Regions from separate parts of the Streptomyces sp. JNUCC 63 genome, predicted to be linked through region 2. Evidence: riboswitches for the same ligand, from Rfam matches in the RefSeq annotation. Region 2 holds a riboswitch; the other holds the start of a gene.
What was found. Region 2 has a riboswitch for cyclic di-AMP ahead of ACX25U_RS34750 (NlpC/P60 family protein). Riboswitches for the same ligand answer to the same signal wherever they lie in the genome.
Positions count from the first base shown of each region.

Region 1: another riboswitch for cyclic di-AMP. It lies ahead of ACX25U_RS14860 (transglycosylase SLT domain-containing protein); the one in region 2 lies ahead of ACX25U_RS34750 (NlpC/P60 family protein).

Region 1 is NZ_CM135963.1:3,271,338-3,278,593, reverse strand. Features, by position in the region: gene fahA (fumarylacetoacetase) at 1-268, opposite strand, end outside; gene ACX25U_RS14870 (carboxylate--amine ligase) at 492-1,730, shown strand; gene ACX25U_RS14865 (HAD family hydrolase) at 1,925-2,731, shown strand; gene ACX25U_RS14860 (transglycosylase SLT domain-containing protein) at 2,760-3,254, opposite strand; cyclic di-AMP (ydaO/yuaA leader) riboswitch at 3,258-3,448, opposite strand; gene ACX25U_RS14855 (polyprenyl synthetase family protein) at 3,934-4,944, shown strand; gene ACX25U_RS14850 (LolA family protein) at 5,242-6,477, shown strand; gene ACX25U_RS14845 (ABC transporter ATP-binding protein) at 6,524-7,256, shown strand, end outside.
Region 2 is NZ_CM135963.1:7,511,030-7,518,285, forward strand. Features, by position in the region: gene ACX25U_RS34730 (PP2C family protein-serine/threonine phosphatase) at 187-1,422, shown strand; gene ACX25U_RS34735 (hypothetical protein) at 1,826-2,515, shown strand; gene ACX25U_RS34740 (PP2C family protein-serine/threonine phosphatase) at 2,410-3,006, opposite strand; gene ACX25U_RS34745 (hypothetical protein) at 3,111-3,320, opposite strand; gene ACX25U_RS34750 (NlpC/P60 family protein) at 3,822-5,408, opposite strand; cyclic di-AMP (ydaO/yuaA leader) riboswitch at 5,417-5,591, opposite strand; partial or broken gene ACX25U_RS34755 (SOS response-associated peptidase) at 5,721-6,047, shown strand; gene tnpA (IS200/IS605 family transposase) at 6,161-6,601, opposite strand; gene ACX25U_RS34765 (RNA-guided endonuclease InsQ/TnpB family protein) at 6,626-7,256, shown strand, end outside.

The DNA.
Region 1 (7,256 bases), 4.2 Mb from region 2:
GGGACGGCACCGTCGCCCACGCCGTCAGCGCGCGCCGCACGTCCGACCACGCGGTGCGGCCGGCGGCGAGCAGCGGATTCAGGGTCGGCCGCGCGAGCAGGGCGGCGTACGGCGAACCGAGCGCCCGCGCCGCCGCTCCCGCGTCGAGCACGTGGTCGCCGAGCCGGACGCCCACGGTCCTCTCCGGTGACCCGGCGCGGGAGAAGACGCCGTAGGGAAGGTTGTGCGGGCCGAAGGGGTCGCCCTCGGGGACCTCGAAGGGGGGCATGGGTACTGCCTTCCTTTCCCGTTGTCCACGTACTTTCCACGTGGTCGCGCCACACGTTACGGGGCACTGCCGCTCTTGGGCAGTGTCTAAAGAGTTTGCAATGTCCGAATTGGTCTTGTGGGAGGCGTCAATTCCGGCTTAGCGTCCTTGGGGGCGCGGACGGGGTGGGTCCGCGCCATAGGGGGGACACGTGGGGGGACCCGTGGCCAGGAATGCCGTCAGTGTGCCTTTCCGGGCCGACCGTGACGTACCGGGCCTGATCGTGAAGTTCGGGGACTATCCGCTGCACCATGGCGGGGTGGGCGCGATCCGCAGCCTGGGCCGTCTCGGCATCCCCATGTACGCGATCACCGAGGACGCGTACACGCCCGCAGCCTCCTCCCGCTATCTCAAACGTGCGTTCGTCTGGCCGACACGGGGCACGGAGGAGGCGGACCATCTGGTGGAGGGCCTGCTGCGGATCGGCCGCCGCATCGGCCGGCCCACCGTCCTGGTGCCCACGGACGAAGAGGCCGCCGTCCTGATCGCCGAACACCAGGACGAACTCAAGAGCCATTTCCTCTTCCCGCGCGTCGCCCCCGACCTGCCGCGCCGGCTGGCCAGCAAGCAGGGCCTGCACGAGATGTGCGTGGAGCACGGCATCCCCAGCCCCGCGGCCGCCTTCCCGCAGTCGTACGACGACATCGTGGCGTTCGCCGACCAGGCCCGCTTCCCGGTGGTGGCCAAGAACCGCGAGGCGTTCGTACGGCGCAGCAGCCCCGCGGTGAACGGCACCACGAAGATCACCACCCGCGAGGGCCTGCTGACCCTCGCCCGCGACTGGGGCGAGCGGCCCGGCGTGATCCTCCAGGAGTACCTGCCGAGGGAGGAGGCCGAGGACTGGATCGTGCACGCCTACTTCGACCAGGACTCGACCCCGCTCGCGATGTTCACCGGCGTCAAGGTCCGCTCCTGGCCGCCGCACGCGGGGATGACGGCGAACGCGTACGTCGTCGACAACCCGGAACTCGCCGACTTCGCCGCGCGTTTCATCAAACAGATCGGCTACACCGGCATCATCGACCTCGACCTGCGCTTCGACCGGCGCGACGGACAGTACAAGCTCCTCGACTTCAACCCGCGCATGGGCGCCCAGTTCCGGCTCTTCGAGAACGAGTCGGGGGTGGACGTCGTGCGTGCCATGCACCTCGACCTGACCGGTCGCCCCGTTCCGGAGGGAGAACAGCGCGCTGGCCACCGGTACGTCGTGGAGAACATCGACCTTCCCGCCCTCCTCGCCTACCGCCGCAGCGGCTATACGACGCCGCACGCGCCGGCGAAGGCGAGCGGGACGGAGCCGGCCTGGTTCGCGGGTGACGACCCGCTGCCGTTCCTCACGATGCTCGCGCGCTTCGTGCGGCCCGGCGCGAAGCACCTCCACCAACTGTGGCGGACCAACCGCCGCGGCAGCACGACCGGTTAGGGCAGCCGGCTCTGCGACTGCTCAAATGCCTTGCGGCGGCGCTCGGTTGGACAATTCAAGAAATTCCCTGTCCGGGACACCGAAGCGCCCGCCCGGACAAGGAGAGTTGGGGAAGACGGCCGGAACAGCCGTGCCCGTGGCCGTCGTCCGGTTCCCGTCGAGTCGGCGGGGCGGCGGATCCGTATTCTCTGATCATGGCCCCTCCCCTCGCGTACGCCCTCATCGCCACTGACCTGGACGGAACGCTGCTGCGCGGCGACGACACCCTGTCCGAACGGTCCCTCGCCGCGCTCGCGCGGGTGGCGGCCGCCGGTGCCCGGCACCTCGTGGTGACCGGACGGCCGGCGCCGAGGGTGCGGCCGCTGCTCGATGCCCTGGGCGCCACGGGGCTCGCGGTGTGCGGTCAGGGCGCACAGGTCTACGACGCCGCCACGGACCGTCTGCTGTGGTCGGTCACCCTGGACCGGGAGCCGGCCGAGACCGCGCTGGGCAAGATCGAGGCCGAGGTGGGCGAGGTGTACGCCGCCGTCGACCAGGACGGCGTCGACGGGCTCACGCTCATCGAGCCGGGGTACCGCATGCCGCACCCGACCCTGCCCGCCGTACGGGTCGACCGGCGCGACGACCTGTGGCGTACGCCCATCAGCAAGGTGCTGCTGCGCCATCCCGTGCTGTCCGACGACGAGTTGGCGGCGGCGGCGCGCAGTGTGGTGGGCTCCCTGGCCACGGTCACCATGTCGGGTCCGGGGACCGTCGAACTCCAGCCGTGCGGCATCACCAAGGCGACCGGGCTGGCGCTGGCCGCCGAACACCTGGGGCTGGGCCGCGAGAGCGCCCTCGCCTTCGGCGACATGCCCAACGACATCCCCATGTTCCAGTGGGCCGCCCGGGGTGTCGCCATGGCCAACGCCCACCCGGAGCTCAAGGCGGTGGCCGACGAGGTCACGCTGTCGAACGAGGACGACGGCATCGCCGTCGTCCTCGAACGATTGTTTGACTAGCCGGAGTGTGGACCGGCCCGCGTGTCCGTCAGTAGGCGCCGTTCACCTTGTCGATCGAGCCGTACCGCTTGGCCGCGTAGTTGCAGGCGGCGGTGATGTTCGCGACCGGGTCGTAGATGTCGTACGAGGTGCCCGGGACGTGGTAGGCCTTGAAGGTCGGGTCGATGACCTGCAACAGACCCTTGGACGGGATCCCCTTGGCCGCGTTGGAGTCCCAGAGGTTGATGGCCCGCGGGTTGCCGGAGGACTCGCGCATGATGTTGCGGTGGATGCCGTTGTAGGTGCCCGGGATGCCGTTCTTCTTCATGATCGCCAGGGAGGCCCGGATCCAGCCGTCGAGGTTGTTCGGGTAGCCGATGCCCGTGACCGTCTTGACGGTGGTGCCGCCGACCGGGGTCGCCGCGGACGCGCTGGTGGCGCCGAGGAGCGGCACGGCGAGAACGGCGGCACCCGTGCCGGTGACGGCGAGGGTGCGGACAGCACGGGCTATGCGGGAACGGTGGCGCTGACCCTTTGCAGGCATGGGGAATTTCCTCTCCGTCGCCTGCGAGGTGAGCTGTCGGGTTCGGGCGGGGAGGTGCCCGGCCGCGCCCTTGAGGGCACGGCTTCACCCCGAGCCGTTCCGGCACGGCGTACGACACAGGACGTACGACGCCCGGCCCGGCGACTTACCTGGGTCCCCCGCTCCTGCCGTGAGTGACTCGATCGATGGGTTCACGGGCGGCGGCAGGATTCGGCGTCCGCCCGTCGGCCGGGAACGTATGCGAGAGCGCATGCCCGGAACAAGGGCCGGATTCACGGATCGCCCTGGTTGACCTTGATCTGAGGTGTATGAGGTACTTGATCCTTTGCGTCTGTCAAGGTTCAACTGGCGTACAGGCAAAGGGAAAGTCAAGTCGACCGGGGGAAAATGGACAGGGAGGCCGGCGTGACTCAATTCACGGTTTGGCGACACGAGGAGCAATTGTGACCAACAGGAATTGAAACCCTAATAAGGGTGAATCGGGCCGCACGGGTGAGTGCCCGTATGGGCCGCGTGGCAGGCGCGTGATGGTGGTCACGTCGGGTGATGCCGCCCGGCCCGTATCGGTGGGCGCTATCGGTGATCGAAACTTGACCGGATACGCTGACTTGAGTGATGGCAGCGACCTATCGACAAACCGTGTGACCGCCAGCTGACACCAGCAGACAGGAGACCCCTCGTGACCGTCGTCGGGCCGTTCGGGCTGAACGTGCGGGACCAGGCTCTCGAAGCCGATGTCCAGGCCGGGATGGCGGCTGTCGAGGAAGGGCTGCTCGAGGCCACCAAGAGCGAGGTCCCGTTCATCACGGAGGCCGCTCAGCACCTCGTCAGGGCAGGCGGAAAGCGGTTCCGGCCACTGCTCGTGATGCTCGCGGCCCAGTTCGGCGACCCGTACGCGCCGGGGATCGTGCCGTCGGCCGTGGTCGTGGAGCTGACCCACCTGGCGACGCTGTACCACGACGACGTGATGGACGAGGCCGCGGTGCGCCGCGGCGTGGCCAGCGCGAACACCCGCTGGGGCAACTCCGTCGCCGTCCTGACCGGCGACTTCCTGTTCGCCCGGGCCTCGCAGATCCTCGCCGACCTCGGACCGGAGGCGGTCCGGGTGCAGGCCCTGGCGTTCGAGCGGCTGGTCACCGGGCAGATCCTGGAGACGGCGGGCCCGCAGGAGGGCCGGGACCCGGTCGACCACTACCTGGACGTGCTGGGCGGCAAGACCGGGTCGCTGGTGGCGGTGTCGTGCCGGTTCGGCGCGATGATGTCCGGTGCCGACGAGACGGTCGTGGACGTGCTGACGCAGTACGGCGAGCGGCTGGGCGTCGCCTTCCAGCTCGCGGACGACGTCCTGGACATCGCCTCCGACTCGCACGAGTCCGGCAAGACGCCCGGCACGGATCTGCGGGAGGGCATCGCCACGCTGCCGGTGCTGCGGCTGCGCGAGCGCGCGGCCCGGATGGGGCTGGCCGAGGACGTCGCCCTGTGCGAGCTGCTGGACTCCGACCTGAGCGACGACACGCGGCACGCCGAGGCACTGGCGGCGCTGCGCACGCACCCGGCGCTGGAACAGGCCCGCCGGGACACCGTGCGCTACGCAGAGGAGGCGCGGGCCGCGCTGGCTCCGCTGCGCGAGTGCGGCGCGAAGGCCGCGCTGACGGACCTGTGCGACGCGGTGGTGCACCGGGCCGGCTAGTGCCCTGTCCGGCGGATCGAGCCGGTTTCGGGCCACGGGGCCTGTCAGAGCTCCAACTGCTCCATTCGGGTGGCGCTCCCCACCCCGACCCTTACGGGGTGACGGAGGCGTCGCCCTTTTCGTGTCATACCGCAGGAGTACACGAGTTGGCTCCGGGGGTTGACGCCTCCTCGTGGCCGATTTGGTCAGATGGAATCCACGGACAACACCACTGCTCACCGATTCGGGTGAGAATGGCGGCTCGGGGTGGACCCAGTGCGAAGGACAGCCGCCGCCGACGACGGAGGTAGGGCACACATGGCACCGTACGAATCCGACGACAGCATGGGCGCCGGGGAGGCCGACGGTCTGCACTCGGGACGGCGCAGGGCCGCGCGCTACGTCGTCCCGGTCGCGGTGGTGGGGGTGGCGGCGGCGACCATCGGGCTCGTCCCGGCACTCGCCGACTCCGGCAACCCCGACCTGCCGAAGATAACCGCGCAGCAACTCATAGAGAAAATCGCCCGGTCGGACGTCCAGCAGCTGTCCGGCACGGTCAAGATCAGCACCGACCTGGGCCTGCCCGACCTCGGCGGCCTGGAGAGCGGCCTGATCTCGGGCGCCGGCAAGGGCGGTGAGGGTTCGTCGGCCGACCCGACGTCCAAACTGACCGAACTGGTCTCCGGCACGCACACCCTGCGCGTCGCGACCGACGGCCAGGACCGGCAGAAGGTCTCGCTGATCGAGAGCGCGGCCGAGTACAGCCTCATCCACAACGGCAGGGACGTCTGGGGCTACGACAGCAAGTCGAACGAGGTCTTCCACGGCACGGCGGCCGACAGCGGCAAGAAGCACAGGGACGACAAGAGCGACGTGCCCGCCACGCCCAAGGACTTCGCCGACCAGGCCCTGAAGTCGGTCGACGACACCACCTCGGTGACCGTCGACGGCACCGCGCAGGTCGCCGGCCGCGACGCCTACCGGCTGGTCGTCAAGCCGAAGCACGCCTCCGGCACGACGGTCGGCGCGATCAGCATCGCGGTGGACGCCAAGACCGGGCTGCCGCTGAAGTTCACGCTCACCCCGGCGAGCGGCGGTGCCGCCGTCGTGGACGCGGGCTTCACCCGGATCAGCTTCGCCAAGCCGGCCGCCTCCACGTTCGACTTCACCCCGCCCAAGGGGGCGAAGGTCACCGAGGAGAAGGACGCCGGAAAGGGCACCGGCAAGGACGCCGGGCCGGGTGCGCACTTCCGGGACTCCGGCCCGGCGCAGAAGGACCTCGCCAAGAGCGGCGGCCCCACGGTCCTCGGCAGGGGCTGGAACTCCGTCGCCGTGTTCGACTCCGGCGCCAAGGGCGGCATCCCGTCGTCCTCCGGCAACGGCGACCTGAGCGGCTTCCTCGGCTCGCTCGGCGACCGCGTCTCCGGCGAGTTCGGCAAGGGCACGGTCTTCTCCACCCGCCTGATCAACGCCCTGATGACGGACGACGGCAAGGTCTACGTCGGTGCCGTCACCAAGGACGCGCTGGTGAAGGCGGCGAACACCGGGCAGTGACGCCGCGCGGTGAGCAGGCGACGGGCACGACGGAACGAGGGAGCCGATGGACGAAGGGGATGACGGCGTCATCCACACCCGCGGGCTCACCAAGCGCTACCGCGGTGGGCAGCTCGCCGTCGACGGTCTCGACCTGACCGTCCCGGCGGGCAGCGTCTTCGGCTTCCTCGGTCCGAACGGCTCGGGCAAGACCACCACCATCCGCATGCTGATGGGGCTCATCGAGCCCACCGCCGGCACGGCGCGCGTACTGGGGCACGCCATGCCCCGGTCCTCGCGCGCCGTGCTGCCCCGGGTCGGCGCGCTCATCGAGGGCCCGGCCCTGTACGGCTACCTGACCGGCCGGGACAACCTGCTGCGCTACGACGCCGCCGACCCGACCGCCGACCCCCGCACCCGGCGTGCCCGGGTCGCGGCAGCCCTGGACCGGGTGGGCCTGACGGCGGCCGCGGGCAAGAAGGCCAAGGCGTACTCCCTGGGCATGAAGCAGCGTCTGGGCCTCGCCGCGGCCCTGCTCCAGCCGCGCAGGCTGCTCGTCCTGGACGAGCCCACCAACGGCCTGGACCCCCAGGGCATGCGCGAGATCCGCTCCCTGATCCGGGAGCTGGCCTCCGACGGCACGACCGTCTTCCTCTCCTCCCACCTGCTGGACGAGATCGAGCAGGTGTGCACCCACGCGGCCGTCATGGCCCAGGGCCGGCTGGTCACCCAGGGCGCGGTGGCCGAGCTGGCCGCCGGTGCGCGCGGCCGGCTGGTGGTGACCACGCCGGACACCGGGG
Region 2 (7,256 bases):
GGCGCGGCACCTGCGTGGCAACGCGGTGGTGAAGGCGGGCCGTACGGAGGCTGCTCCCGGCGGGGAAGAGCGGTCGGTGCGCGGCGCCGCCGCGCCGCGCACCACCCCCCACCTCGGTAAGAATCCGCTCCGGTCCCGCCCGGCACCGCGGGTCGCTACCCGTTGCCGCCCCTGCGCGGTGCTGGGATGAGGACGGCACAGCGGCAGAAAGGGGTGGTCGTGGACGGCGACCTGGTGTCGGGGCCCGGGAGCGCTGCCGCGAACCGCTTCGTACGGGCGGAGCGGGCGCTCTCCGCGATCGGTACGACCCTCGACGACCGCAGGACGGCGGCCGAACTCGCCGCGTTCCTGGTCGAGGAGCTGTGCGACTTCGCGACCGTCGACCTCTACGGCTCGCAGAAGGGCCACCGCGCGGCGGGCGAGTCCCTGCGGCCGGTCGCCGCGGCCGGCCGGCGCGACCTCCTCGACAGCCTGGAGAAGGGCCCGCGCGAGGACGTCTCCGTCCGCGCCCTGGACGCGGGCCACCCCATCACCGCCTCCTTCGCACCCGGCAGAGGTACGAACCTGGTCACCCTCTCGGTGCCACTGCTGACCCGGGACCGGGTCCACGGCGTCGCCCTCGCCCTGCGCACCGGGCGCCTCTTCGACGACGACGAGACAGTGGCCGCCCACTACGCGGCCCGGCTGACCGCCGCCCACCTGAGGCACGCGGAAGACCAGCGGGAGGCCGGCCCCAGGGTGTGGGACCTGCGGAAGGTGCTGCCCGCCGACCCCGGACGCCCCCACCCCGACGTGGACCTCGCCATCCGCTGGTCGCCCGGACCGGTGGGCGGCCACTGGTGCGAGACGGTACGCCTGCACTCCGGCCGCACCCTGCTGGTCGCCGGCGACGTCATGGGATACGGCCTGGACGCGGCGGTCGACATGAACGCCTACCGCTCCCTGCTGCGGTACATCGCCTCCACCGACCTCGCGCCGCACGGCATCCTGCGCCGGCTGGACGCCACGATGTCCACGGAGAGCGGCCGCCGCCCGGCGACCTGCCTGCTGGCCCTGCTGGACCCGGCGCACGGCACGGCCCTGCTCGCCGGCGCGGGACACCCGCCCCCGGTCGTCGTCCGTGCCGACGGCACCGCCGCCCCGGTCGCGCTGCCCGTCGGTCCCCCGCTCGGCACCGGCGGCAGCGCCTATCAGGCGACCGGCCTGCCCTTCGCGCCGGACGACACACTGGTGATGTTCACCTACGGGCTGATCGAGCGGCGCGGCGAGGACATCGACACCTCGCTCGGCCGCCTGGCCGCCTTACGGGTACGGCCCGGCCAGGGCGTCGGCGAACTCCTGGACGAGATCCTGGTCGCGGCTCTCGGCGGGCGGGACGACGACATCGCCGTGATCGCGGCCCGCCTGCGCCCCCGGCCCTGACGAACACGTCCGGGCTCCTCCCCTCCCGGCACCCGCGCCACTGACGAGAACCGGCCATCCCGCCCGCCGGGCGGCCGCCGTATGCGAGGCGGACACTGGACGGCATGACCCATGGGCCCGAGTTCGCGGCGCGCCCGGTCGAGCGCCGGACCGTACTGCTGGGCATGGTGGGGGTCCTGCTCGGGACGGCGGGCTGTACGAGCGCCGCGCCCGGGCCGGAGCCGACCGCCTCCGGCGCGTCCGCGTCGGGCACGGCAGGGGCCCTTCCCCGCACCACCCCCTGGCGCCCCACGTCCGCCGAGGTCCACCCCGAGGTGAAACGGCGCGCCGTCGAACTCGTCGAGGCGATCGGAGCCTGGGCCGGCGGAGGGGCGGCGCGCCCGCGGCGAGGGCCAGAGTGGCCGTGCTGCACCTGCCGGCCGCTCTCGTGGCCCGGGCCGGACCGCTGCTGCCGTCCGCCGACGAGGCGGTGCTGCAGGTGGTGGACGCCCAGTACGGCGGGATCCTCGCCGACTCGGCGAGCGTGCTCGTGGTGTGCCGGCAGTGGACCCGGCACGGCGGTGCCGTTCGCGCGGGCGGGACGACGGTCGACGTACGGCTGGCGTGGTCCGGCACCGGATGGACCGTCACCGCCCTGCACCCGGCCCATCCCGGCGCGCCGCTGTCCTCGCCGCCGGCCGGCGTGCGCCGGGTGCTGGACGACGCCCGGGTCGCGCTGCCGCCCGCGGCGCGGGCCGACCTGAACAGCGGCCAGGTCCACGACAGCGTGCTCACCGCGATGCTGCGCCTGGCGGGCACGTACCGGATGTACGTCAGTGTGGTCCGCTCCGGGCACCCGCTGGACGTGTTCGGCACCAGCCGCCCCAGCGACCACCCGCGCGGGCGCGCCTTCGACGTGTGGCAGATCGACGGCCACGCGGTCGTCCACCCCGCCACGCCCCGCTTCCTCGTCGAACGCTTCATGCGGGACGCGGTGGCGGCCGGCTCCTACAACGTCGGCGGCCCTGCCCTCCTGTCCGGCGGCAGCGCCCCGGACCAGTTCTTCAGCGACGCCACCCACCACGACCACGTGCACATCGGATTCCGGACCTGAAAGCCGTCGGGCACGCCCTCGGCGTGACCGATGCCGTCCCACGCGCGCGTGCCGTTCGCGTGCGGCAGGAGGACGGCGATGCCGTCCGTGCGGCGGCCCGCCGGCCAGGTGTGGCCGACGAGGTCGTCGATCAGCTTCTCCAGGTCGTGTGCGTCGGTGTCGGCCAGGTGCTGGGCGAGACCGGCGGTGGTCTCCGCGGCGTCGGTGCCGCGGGCCTCCACGAGGCCGTCCGTGGACAGGGCGAGGACCGCCTCGGGCGGCGGCGTGGCGGCGGTGACGGGGGAACCGGCGCGGATGCCGACGCCGAGCAGCGGGCCGGGGCCGGCGTCCAGCACGCTCGCCTCACCGGGCCGCCGGCGCAGCGGCGGGGGCATGTGGCCGGCGTCGGCCAGTGTGACGTGGTGGCGGGCCAGGCCGAGGTGGACGTACGGACAGGAGACCGGCAGGTCGTACTCCAGGCCGGCGAGCAGCCGGTCGGTGCAGGCCGGCACCTTGTCGGGAGGCCACGCGGCGGGGGACGACCGCGGCGGTATCCGTTCTGCTGCGGGGTCGGCCGGTGGCCGTCGGGCGACGGGCGACGGGCGTCACCCCGCCGTCAGGCCAGTGCCACCATGAGCGCGGCCACCACGGTGAGTGCTGCCAGAGGCACTATGAACAGGCGCGCGCGTTCCACCCAGGCCGGCCGGGCGCAGCCGCGGAGCCAGGGACGGTCGTCGCCGTGCGCGGCGCCCGGTGCGGCGAGGTCACGGACCGGGCCGAGCAGCGAGCGGCACCAGGGGCAGTCGCTGTCCTCCCACGCTTCCACGCCGCGCTCAACGACATGCCCGGGTCCGGGCAACGCCCACGCCCACCATCGTGATGCCGCCGTCACCGGGCCGTGAGCAAGCGGTGCCCCGAGCGGCCCGGGCCAGGCCTCGGGAAACGGCCCGGTGGCCTCCCCGGCCGGCCTCACAGGCCCGGGAGCCCACGGGGTACGGGCACCGCGGGCACCTTGGGCAGCGCCCCGGCCGACGCTCCCCGAGGCACCTCGCCGGACCCGACGCCCCACGGCCGCAGCAGCGGCGTACCGGGCTCGTGTTCGGGTGTGCCCGGCCGCAGGCGAGGCGGGTGGACGGGGGACGGGTGGTCGCAGGGCCCGCTGGTCGGTTCCACGGCCCGGGAAGAGCTGTCCATGCCGGAGCAAACGGCGCGTACGCCCCCCGCGTACTCGTCGCACTCCGGCGTCTCACCGCATCAGGTGAGGACACCCCTCGAACGGCGGCCTCCGCTCATGCGACAAGCTGCCCGGCAGGGGGCCCGGAGTGGCTCAGGCGGGCCGTATCGCGCTGTGGATGGCCTGCGGGCCGGCGAAGAAGATCGACTCCTCGCGTATCGACGCCCCCGGGCTCGGAGCGTGGACCATCGTGCCGCTGCCGGCGTAGAGGCCGACGTGGTTGACCTCGCTGTAGAAGAAGACCAGGTCTCCGGGCCGGAGGTCGGCGAGCTCGACCGGTGTGCCGGAGCCGGCCTGCTCGAAGGCCGCACGGGGGAGCGCCACCCCGGCGGCCCGCCAGGCGGCCTGGATGAGGCTCGAGCAGTCGTACGAGTCCGGCCCGGTCGCCCCCCAGACGCACGGCCTGCCGATCTGCGCGCGGGCGAACTCGAGCGCCTTGGCGGCCTTCCTCTCATAGGCCGAGGCCGGTGTCTCGGCGACGCCGAGGGAGGCGGCGGCGTTGTCCACGGCCGCTGCCTGGCCGACGGCCTGGCTGGCGTCGAAGAGCGAGTTCCCGTCCAGGGGCGGGGTGGTGTCGAACAGCCCGGTGGAGTGCTGCTGCCACTGCGCCGCTCCCTGCTGAGCGGCGTGCCGGGACAGCAGCTCACGGGCCCGGGTGAGCTTGGCCTGCAACTGGCCCTTGGACGACCTCGGCACCGGCTGCCGGCGGCCGGCCACCAAGACACGCGGCGCGCCGGACGCCTGCGGCCGTGTCTCGGCCGCGGGCGGAAGCGTCCCCACGGACCCGAAAGCCGGCCCCGCGGGACCGACGGCCGGCGACTCGATCGGCCCGGTGGGCCGGGGCTCCGTGGGCCCGGTGCCGAGTACGTCCATGCTGCCGGTGGGCGGAGGCTGCATGGACCGACTGGACAGCGCGTCCAAGGCCCCGGTGGGCTGGGGTTCCATGGGCCGGGTGGTGAGTGCGTCCATGGTGCCGGTGGGCTGGGGTTGCATGGCGCGGCTGGTGAGTGTGTCCATGGCACCGGTGAGTTGGGCCTGTGTGGACCGGGCAGCCGGTGCCTCCATGGTCCCGGTGGGCTGGGGCTCCACGGTGCCGGTCGGTCGGGGTTCCATGGACCGGGCGGTCAGTGCCTCCATGGCCCCCGTGGGCTGGGGTTCCATGGACCGGCTGGTCAACTCCGCGACGGGAGCGGCCGACGTGGCGGCAGGTGGCGCCGCGGGCAACTCCCGTACTGGCGGGGCCGGTGCGGCGGCCGTGGGGCCGGCCGGGAGCTCGGGTGCCGGTCTGGTCTGCGCCGGACCCGCGGTCAGCTCCAGCCGGGACGGCCTGCTCTTCAGCCCCAGTTCCTCCAGAACGTCCTCCGGACGCCTACTCGGCTTCTCCGTACGGGAGTTGGCCCGACTCGGCATGCGGTCGGGCGGCAGGACCGCCGGAACGGTCGGGCCCAACTGGGCGCGCGCCGCGTCGAACCACTGCCTGGCCACCCGGTCAAGGGCCGGATCGGATCCCCGGGAACTGCCCCACACCCCCGAACCACCCCGCGCACGCCCGCTCTTGCTCATCGCGCGGGTGGCGTTGAAGTTCCCCGTGGCGCTCTCCGCCTGGTCGTAGAGGCTGCTGATCCGCTGCCGCACCTCAGCGCGGCTGGGCCTGTCGTCGCTCGGTCGTTCCGGCGCCAAGGAAGACGCACTCCTTCCATAGCCCGCCTGCCGAGTCAGCTGTCGGGTTCGGGCGGACGTTCTGTGGAAGGCGTGCCCTACGGCCCTTGTCCGGAGGGACAGTTGAGCCGATTCACCCCAATGTCGGTTGGGTCCCCGGCTCCGGTTGCCGTGGGGGCGTACCGGACTCGGCGGAGGTCGCACGATCCGACGGGACTCGCCGGAGGCAATCGTGCGGCCTGGACGTCAACTTAGCGAACGTGTGTGCCTCGTGTGAAGATTGAAGTGCGGTATGTCCGATACGTAAATGTGACCTTCCCCGGATGAGGCCCCATGTGCGGTCGTTACGTCTCCACCCGCAGCCCTGAGGACCTGGTCCAGCACTTCAGGGTCACCGAGTGGCGCCCGGAGGAGGCGCTGGAGCCCAGCTGGAACGTCGCCCCGACCAACCGGGTGTGGGCCGTACTGGAACGCGCCCCGCGAGAGAACCGTGAGGCCGCCTCCGCGCGCAGGGAGCTGCGGCCGCTGCGCTGGGGACTGGTCCCTTCCTGGGCGAAGGACGCGCGGATCGGCGCCCGGCTGATCAACGCACGGGCCGAGACCGTGCACGAGAAGCCCGCTTTCCGCCGCGCCTTCGTCAAACGCCGCTGCCTGCCACCCGGCCCGACGGCGCCCCCATCTACCTTTGATCTTGCGCAGTGCGCCGTCCTCCAGGGCGGTGGTGAAGCGCATCTTAAGACTGTTCTGGCTCGCACCGTGGGCATTGGTCTGCACTATTGACCTCGGCTCACGGGGCGCTGCTGATTCTCGATGTACTGGCGTACGGCGGTGAGTGGCGCTCCTCCGCACGATCCGGCGAAGTAGGAGCCGGACCAGAAGTGCCCGCCCCACAGATGCCGGCGCACGTGCGTGTCGTATTCCTTGCGCAGCAGCCGGGCGGAGACGCCCTTGAGGGAGTTGACCAGCTTGGAGAGCTGGACCTTGGGCGGGTAGTGCACCAGCAGGTGTACGTGATCGTGCTCGCCGTTGAACTGCTTCAGCTCGGCCTCGAAGTCCTCGCACACCTCCCGCATGATCTCCTCGCACCTGTTGAGCATGGCGTCGGTGAAGGCGCCCCGTCGGTATTTAGTGACAAAAACCAAGTGAACGTGCAGGTTGTAGACGACGTGACGTCCGGTGCGCACATCGGGATTCGGATTCCATCGCGGTGACATAGACCAAATGGTAAGCTGACGACTGTGAGTCAAGAAGCCTTGGTCAAGCGGCAGTTCGGGCACCGCGCCCGGCTTGCGCTGTCGCCTGCCGGGGTGTCGACGGCCGACGCCCAGGCGCATGCGGCCCGTGCGATGTGGAACCTGCTGCACGCGTGGTGGCAGACGATGCCGAAGGACAAGCGGACCCTCGCGAACGCCGACGCCGCGATACGCCAGGCCCGCAAGGACCTCGATTTCCTTGCCGTTCTGCCCGCGCAGGCCGCGCAGGCGGTGCTGAAGACGTACGTCCAGGCATGGAAGAACTGCTGGGAGGGCCGGGCGGACGCCCCGAACTTCAAGGGCCGGTTCCGGTCCGTGATGAGCGTGGACATTCCGCAGGGCCGGGACTTGAACATCAAACGCGTGCACCGCCGCTGGGGCATGGTCAACCTGCCCAAGATCGGCCGGGTCCGATTCCGCTGGACCAAAGACCTCCCCGTCGGGAAGTACGCCACCACCGAGAACCGGATCACCGGAGCCCGGCTCATCAAAGACACGCTCGGCTGGCGCATCGCCTTCCGCGTGACGACCCTGGCGCCCAGGCCCGAGGCTCACACCGGTCCCGAGGTCGGTATCGACGTGGGCGTCACCGTCCCTCTCGCCCTCTCGGACGCTA